Regions from separate parts of the Pseudoalteromonas sp. P1-30 genome, predicted to be linked through region 2. Evidence: predicted binding sites of a transcription regulator. Region 2 holds the regulator's gene; the other holds the start of a gene.

Region 1 (4,130 bases), on a different contig from region 2:
TAAAAAAACCCCGCATAAATGCAGGGTTTGTTATATCAGTTAACAATTAACCAATTTTTTTATACTTAATACGCTTAGGTTGTGCAGCTTCTGCGCCTAAGGTCTTTTTAAGCCACTCTTCGTATTCAGTGTAGTTACCATCAAAGAAGTTAATTTGGCCTTCGTCGCGGTAATCTAAAATGTGTGTTGCAATACGGTCAAGGAACCAACGGTCATGCGATATACACATTACACAGCCTGGGAACTCTAAAATAGCGTTCTCAAGGGCGCGTAGTGTTTCAACATCAAGGTCATTGGTTGGCTCATCCAGTAGTACTACGTTACCACCCGCTTTTAAAAGCTTAGCAAGGTGTAAACGGTTACGCTCACCACCAGATAAGTCTTTTACAAACTTTTGCTGATCGTTACCTTTAAAGTTAAAGCGGCTAACGTATGCACGGCTTGGGAACTCAAAGTTACCAATTTTTAGTACGTCTTGTCCGTCAGATATTTCTTGGAATACAGTTTTGCTTTCGTCCATGTTGCCACGGAACTGATCAACCGTTGCTAATTCTACAGTTTCACCTACGCTAATGCTGCCGCTATCTGGTTGCTCTTCGCCGCTTAGCATTTTAAATAGGGTTGATTTACCCGCGCCATTGGCACCAATAATGCCCACAATCGCGCCTTTTGGCATACTAAAGCTTAAATCGTCGATTAATACGCGGTCGCCAAAACTCTTACGTAAATTATTAACTTCAAGCACTTGGTCACCTAAACGCGGACCAGGTGGAATAAATAGCTCGTTAGTTTCGTTACGCTTTTGATAATCAGACTGCTGTAGCTCGCTAAACTGCGCCATACGCGCTTTAGACTTAGCTTGACGACCTTTAGGGTTTGAACGTACCCACTCAAGTTCTTGAGCAATTGATTTTTGACGTGCTTTTTCAGATTTTTGCTCTTGTTGTAAGCGCGCATCTTTTTGCTCAAGCCAAGAAGAGTAGTTACCTTCCCATGGAATACCTTCACCACGGTCAAGCTCTAGTATCCAGCCAGCTACATTATCAAGGAAGTAACGGTCATGCGTTACCGCCACAACAGTGCCTTCGTAATCATGTAAGAAGCGCTCAAGCCAAGCTACCGACTCAGCATCTAAGTGGTTAGTAGGCTCATCGAGAATAAGCATATCTGGCTTTTCGAGTAATAAACGACAAATAGCAACACGGCGGCGCTCACCACCTGAAAGGTGCTCAATTTTAGCATCCCACTCAGGTAAACGAAGTGCATCAGCAGCGCGTTCTAAAACGTTATCGATGTTGTGACCATCGTGCGCTTGAATGATTGCTTCAAGCTCGCCTTGCTCTTTTGCTAGGGCGTCAAAGTCAGCGTCTTCCATTGCATACTCGTTGTACACTTCGTCAAGGCGATTAAGGGCATGTTTTACTTCGCCAACAGCTTCTTCAACTATTTCGCGTACTGTTTTGCTTTCGTCCAGTACTGGCTCTTGCGGTAAGTAACCAATTTTAGTACCAGGTTGAGGGCGAGCTTCACCTTCAAAGTCTTGGTCAACACCGGCCATAATGCGAAGTAATGTAGATTTACCAGCACCATTTAAACCTAGCACACCAATTTTAGCGCCAGGGAAAAAGTGCAACGAAATATCTTTTAAAATTGTGCGCTTAGGTGGCACAACTTTAGATACTCGACTCATCGAGAATATAAACTTATCAGGTAAAACCATGGAGGAAAGCCTTCAAATAATAATAAAAATTTCAATGTTGTATTGTAGTGGCTCACGGGTGAAACAGTCAACGAATGGCGGGTTTTAAAGCGCTAATGGCTGCAGGTTGATAAAGTATAAAATCATGAATAAATTTCATTTAGACATCTATACATCTAGAGGTTGATATTTTTAGCATACTGTTCATAATGAGAGCGTATAAATTCTCGGTTTTTATGAGTAGGAGTAAAAAATATGCCAATTACAGTGAAAGACGAGCTACCGGCTATTGCCCGTTTACGTGAAGAAAACGTGTTTGTAATGCCAAAAAGTCGCGCAAAAACGCAAGAAATTCGTCCTATGCGTTTGGCTATTTTAAATTTAATGCCTAATAAAGTAGAAACCGAAGTGCAGTTTATTCGTTTGCTTGCCAATTCTCCTTTACAAGTAAATGTAGAGCTACTGCGCCTAGATACGCACCGTAGCAGTAGCAACTCAGAAGAGCACCTAGATACCTTTTACCGTTATTTTTCAGAAGTGAAAGACAATAACTACGATGCGTTAATTGTTACCGGCGCGCCACTCGCACACCTTGAATACGACGATGTAGCCTACTGGGATGAGCTAAAAGTGATTATTGATTGGGCAGAGCAGCACGTTACCTCTACGCTGTTTTCGTGCTGGGCGGCGCATGCGGCGCTGTATCACCGTTACAATTTAAAACGCGATTTAAAAGAAGATAAACTATGTGGCGTGTTTACTCACCAGTGTTACTTTGATCACGGGGCACTTACTCGTGGCTTCGACGACACCTTTTTAGTGCCGCACTCACGTTATGGCCACATAGATATAAATAAAATAAATGCCTGCGACGATATAGTCGTGCTGGCTGGCTCTGAAAAAGTAGGCGCTTACTTAATGAAAAATAAGTCGGGCAGCCAAGTGTTTATAACCGGCCACCCAGAATACGATGCCGACACATTAAAAGCAGAGTACGAGCGCGATTTACAAAAAAGTCCTGATGCGCCAAAACCCGAAAACTATTTTCCAGATAACGATGCAAGCAAAAAGCCGTCAAAAACGTGGCAAAGCCATGCTTTTTTGCTGTTTTCGAACTGGTTAAATTACTACGTGTACCAAACGACCCCTTATGATATTAATTTAGTTAGCCAAGATGTGAGGACTAACAACTATGCCGAATAACGTGCAAAACAATAATAAACACAGCGAATTAAGCGCTGCATTAAAAAAGCGTATTTTAATTTTAGATGGCGCCATGGGCACCATGATCCAAACTCACAAGCTTGAAGAAGAAGACTACCGAGGCGAGCGCTTTAAAGACTGGCACGTGCTAATAAAAGGCAATAACGATTTATTAAGCCTTACAAAACCTGAGTTAATAACCGATATACATCGCAGCTTTTTAGCCGCCGGTGCAGACATTATTGAAACCAATACCTTTAACTCAACCACCATTTCGATGGAAGATTACGACATGGCAAGCATAAGCCGTGAAGTAAACCTAGAGTCGGCCAAACTCGCACGCGCAATATGTGACGAATTCACCGCTAAAACTCCAGAAAAACCACGCTACGTAGCCGGTGTGTTAGGGCCAACCTCTAAAACCTGCTCAATTTCGCCAGATGTAAACGACCCAGGCTATCGTAATATTACCTTTGATAAGCTGGTTACTGCCTATGTTGAGTCTACCCTTGCATTAATGGAAGGCGGCGCTGATTTAATACTTATCGAAACCATATTCGACACGCTAAATGCAAAAGCAGCCTCATTCGCAGTAGAAGAAGCGTTTGAGCAAGCAGGGCGTACATTACCCGTAATGATCTCAGGCACAATTACCGATGCCTCTGGGCGTACACTTTCGGGGCAAACAACCGAAGCATTTTATAATTCTATTCGCCATATTAAGCCGCTTTCTATAGGCCTTAACTGCGCCCTAGGGCCAGACTTACTTCGCCAATACGTAGAGGAGCTTTCGCGCGTGTGCGAAACCTTTACCTCAGTACACCCAAATGCAGGTTTACCAAATGAGTTTGGTGAGTACGACCTAGAAGCAGAGGACATGGCGAAAGAGATTATAGATTGGGGCAAATCGGGCTTTATAAATATTGTTGGTGGTTGCTGTGGTACCACGCCTGCGCATATTCGTGCGTTTGCCAAAGGGCTTGAAGGGGTAAAACCTCGCGCATTACCAGAGCTTGATGTTCGCATGCGTTTATCAGGCCTTGAAGCCTGTAACTTAAACTAGGAGCCAACATGACCCAGCAAATTGCAGTATTTACCAATGTTGGCGAGCGTACCAACGTAACCGGCTCTGCCATGTTTAAACGCTTAATCATGGAAGAAGATTACGAGACCGCCCTGAATGTTGCCCGCGAGCAAGTAGAAAACGGCGCCCAAGTTATTGATATAA
Region 2 (4,130 bases):
CCATGCGCCAGTAAGGCCGCCTCTTGCAACTGCTGCTTGCTGGCTTGCTCCGCTACATCACTTAGCTCTTGCGCTAACACAGCTAAAGCCGTGTGTTTAGCATCGGCTTTTAATAACTCTTCAATTAATGCCGTTTGGTGATTACTCAATTGCAGCAAAATATCAGCAACGGCTTGCTTATCTTGTTGTTGATAACTTTGCCACAGCGAAACCAATGTATCGGTGGTTTTACCCGCAGCAGATACAACCACGCAATCGCCAGGCTGTGTGTGGCCAATAATTATTTTTGCCACACTTTGATAGCGCTCGCCCGAGCTTAAGCTCGAGCCGCCAAATTTATGTACACTTTTTACCATACTCAATCACCACAAAGCTGGATGAGCAGCCTGCTGCTTTACATCACCATTGGCATTGCCTGCAGCTTTACCAACACGCCCTACATTTTTATTTTGACCAGGTTTAACTAAGTTAAATACACGTTCGAAATCAGCCAGTAGGTCTTCTACATCTTCAATACCGACCGAAATACGAATTAGCGTATCGCCCACACCCGCCTCTAAACGTGCTTGAGCTTCCATACCTGCGTGAGTCATGGTCGCAGGATGACAAATTAAACTCTCAACCCCACCTAACGATTCTGCTAAGCTAAATTCTTTAAGGCTTGTTAAAAACGCCGCAGCATCATTCACATCGCCTTTAATATCAAAACTAACCATACCGCCAAACCCAAGCTGTTGGGCTTTAGCAAGCGCATGTTGAGGATGCGATTCAAGGCCTGGGTAGTAAACTTGGCTAACATACTCAGAGCTTTCTAGGTATTTAGCAATTGCCAGGGCATTTTCTTGGTGCTGCTTTAAACGCACATTTAAAGTACGTAAACCACGTAACGTTAAATAGCTATCAAATGGTGCGCCGGTAATACCAATGTTATTGGCCCACCAAGCAAGCTCATCACCAAGCTCTTGTGTTGCAGCAACAACTGCACCGCCTACAACATCAGAATGGCCGTTTATATATTTAGTGGTTGAGTGCACAACAATGTCTACGCCAAACTTAATTGGGTTTTGTAATGCCGGTGATAAAAAGGTGTTATCGGCGGCCACTAATGCACCGCACTGTTTTGCTATATCCGTCACGGCTTTAATATCCGTTAGGCGCAGCACAGGGTTACTTGGTGTTTCTATCCAAATTAATTTAGGTTTAATGGTTAAAATTTGTTCTAGGCTTTCTGGTTTAGTTAAATCAAGTACTTTAAGTTTAAGCAAGCCGCGCTTTTCTAAAGACGTAAATAAACGGTAGCTGCCGCCATAACAATCGTGAGGAATAACCAATGTATCATCGTTATTTAATAACTGTGTGGCTAAGTGCACTGCTGCCATGCCCGTAGCAGTAATAATTCCGCGTGCGCCACCTTCAAGCTCTGCTAGAGTGTCAGCTAAAATATCGCGATTAGGATTACCACTGCGTCCATAGTCGTATGCGCGCTTAGTATCAAAATCGGCAAACGAATAAGTCGTCGATAAATAAATTGGCGGTACAACGGCGCCATGATGTTTATCGGCATCAACCCCATTTCGTACAGCAATGGTTGCTTTGTTTTTTTCGCTCATATTCGTCACCTGATTAATTTGGATGTTTAGACGTCTAAAAGAGTAAGTTATCCATTATAATAAGTCAAAGAATTTAAAGCTCTAGATGGCTAAAAATAACAGACGTGTAAAACTTCAATGAGGCTGTATTTACTATTACAGCCAGCTTATTAAGATAGATTGCTATCTATTATTTGACTATCTTTTTTAAAACGATAGAATTTCACGCATATTTACACGCTTTTTACGCCGTGTGAGAAATTAATAATCTGAGGCAACGATACATCTTATGGCTAAATGGAATGGTGAGTATATTCACCCATACGCAGAACACGGGAAAAAATCAGAGCAAGTTAAAAAGATCACCGTTTCGATCCCGCTAAATGTATTAAAAGTATTAACTGATGAGCGTACACGTCGTCAAATAAACAACCTGCGTCATGCAACAAACAGCGAGTTACTATGCGAAGCGTTTTTGCATGCCTTTACAGGCCAGCCATTACCTAATGATGATGACCTACGTAAAGATAACGCAGAAAAAGTACCTGAAGAAGTTAAAAAAATAATGCAAGAAATGGGTTTAGAAGTGCCTATTTTAGACGAAGAATAAAACGTCTTTTTAAACAAAAAAACCTCAGCATGCTGAGGTTTTTTTGTTTAAGCGCTATATATTACGCCATATAATTTTCCGGTAAGTCAATTTGTGCCACGCCCGATTCAACAGCAGCAATAGCAACCGCCTTGGCTATACGTGGTAATAAACGCGGGTCCATAGGTTTAGGAATAATGTAGTCTGCACCAAATTCGAGCTTTTCTACACCCGCTGCTTTTAATACTTGCTCAGGCACTGGCTCTTTAGCAATGCGACGAATAGCTTCAACAGCGGCTATTTTCATTTCATCGTTAATTGCGCTTGCACGTACATCAAGTGCACCACGGAAAATAAACGGGAAACATAAAACATTATTAACTTGGTTAGGGAAATCAGAACGCCCCGTTGCCATAATTAAGTCTTTACGTGCACTGTGCGCAAGCTCAGGTGCAATTTCAGGATCTGGGTTTGAACATGCAAACACCACTGGCTTATCGGCCATTAGTTTTAGATCTTCAGGTGCAAGTAAGTTAGGACCCGATACACCTACAAACACATCAGCATCAGCAATTACATCTTGTAGAGTACGCTTATCTGTATTGTTAGCAAAAAGCTGTTTGTATTCGTTTAAGTCATCGCGGCGAGTATGAATAACCCCTTTGCGGTCTAGCATATAAATATGTTCGCGCAGTGCACCACACTTAATTAACAGCTCCATACAAGCAACCGCTGCTGCGCCTGCACCTAAACATACAATAATGGCATCTTCTATTGATTTGCCCTGCACTTCTAAGGCGTTAAGCATACCTGCCGCAGTTACAATAGCGGTACCGTGTTGGTCATCATGAAAAACCGGAATACTGCAACGCTCAATAAGTGCTTTTTCAATTTCAAAACACTCTGGCGCTTTAATATCTTCTAAGTTAATACCACCAAACGTGTCGGCAATATTAGCCACTGTATTTATAAAGTCTTCGGTGGTGCGATGCTTAACTTCAATATCAATAGAATCTAGGCCAGCAAAACGTTTAAATAAAAGCGCCTTACCTTCCATAACAGGTTTAGAGGCTAATGGCCCTAAATTACCCAAACCTAAAATTGCCGTACCATTACTGATTACCGCAACCATATTACCTTTACCGGTATATTTATATGCATTGGCTGGGTCTGCTGCAATTTCGCGCACAGGCTCTGCAACACCGGGGCTGTATGCTAATGCTAAATCTTGCACCGTTTCGGCTGGTTTTGTTAGCTCAATGCTGATTTTGCCTGGAACGGGGTGAGAGTGGTAGTGTAATGCTTGTTCACGAAAATCTGACATAACGCGATGGTATCCTGCAATTTAAGTTAAGTGAGAGGGAGTATGGGGCTAAGATACTCTTATTATTTTTAAATTCCAAGCAATATCAGGTCTATCCTGTTATATGCTATATCCGTTAATTTTAAGTGATTTATCAGCAACTTCGCTAAAAGTTATCAATATTAAACAAATAAAAATTCATTCAAAAAGTGCTTTTTGAGGTTCATTTTGCCCTGCCAATATTTTTCTAAAATAGCAGAATATTAAAATAGTAAAATGCACCAATATGGCGCGTTTATCACCGTTAAAAACAAATATCGCCACGATAAGCACTTTTAGCAGCTTGGTTAAAAATTAACGTATAAAAAATATAGAGAAGAATTGTGAGTTTGTCTGCAAAGGTTTATGCATATTCAGAATAAGAACAGGAAATAGTTATGCATACGTAGTACGGCAACAATCGGTGATTTTTTAGTAAAAATGATGAATTTTAGGCACAAAAAAAGCACCCGAAGGTGCTTTTTTTACTAAACAGCAATAATTACTTCTTGCTGCTAAGTGCACCGAAGCGCTTGTTGAAGCGATCAACACGGCCGCCAGTGTCTAAAATCTTTTGCTTACCAGTGTAAAACGGGTGACACGCAGAACA

The links. The regulator MetJ, encoded in region 2, represses methionine synthesis genes. The targets are predictions, from matches to a motif close to TAGACGTCTAGACGTCTA.
Region 1: metA (homoserine O-succinyltransferase) is a predicted target of MetJ. The motif match lies at 1,861-1,878, and genes of this name have one in related genera.

What each region holds. Positions count from the first base shown of each region.
Region 1 covers NZ_LKBC01000007.1:135,447-139,576, forward strand. Annotated here, with positions in the region: gene ettA (energy-dependent translational throttle protein EttA) at 47-1,720, opposite strand; gene metA (homoserine O-succinyltransferase) at 1,955-2,902, shown strand; gene AN395_RS12685 (homocysteine S-methyltransferase family protein) at 2,892-3,965, shown strand; gene metH (methionine synthase) at 3,974-4,130, shown strand, end outside.
Region 2 covers NZ_LKBC01000004.1:139,863-143,992, forward strand. Annotated here, with positions in the region: gene metL (bifunctional aspartate kinase/homoserine dehydrogenase II) at 1-356, opposite strand, end outside; gene metB (cystathionine gamma-synthase) at 363-1,610, opposite strand; gene metJ (met regulon transcriptional regulator MetJ) at 1,879-2,199, shown strand; gene AN395_RS10125 (malic enzyme-like NAD(P)-binding protein) at 2,261-3,502, opposite strand; gene rpmE (50S ribosomal protein L31) at 4,023-4,130, opposite strand, start outside.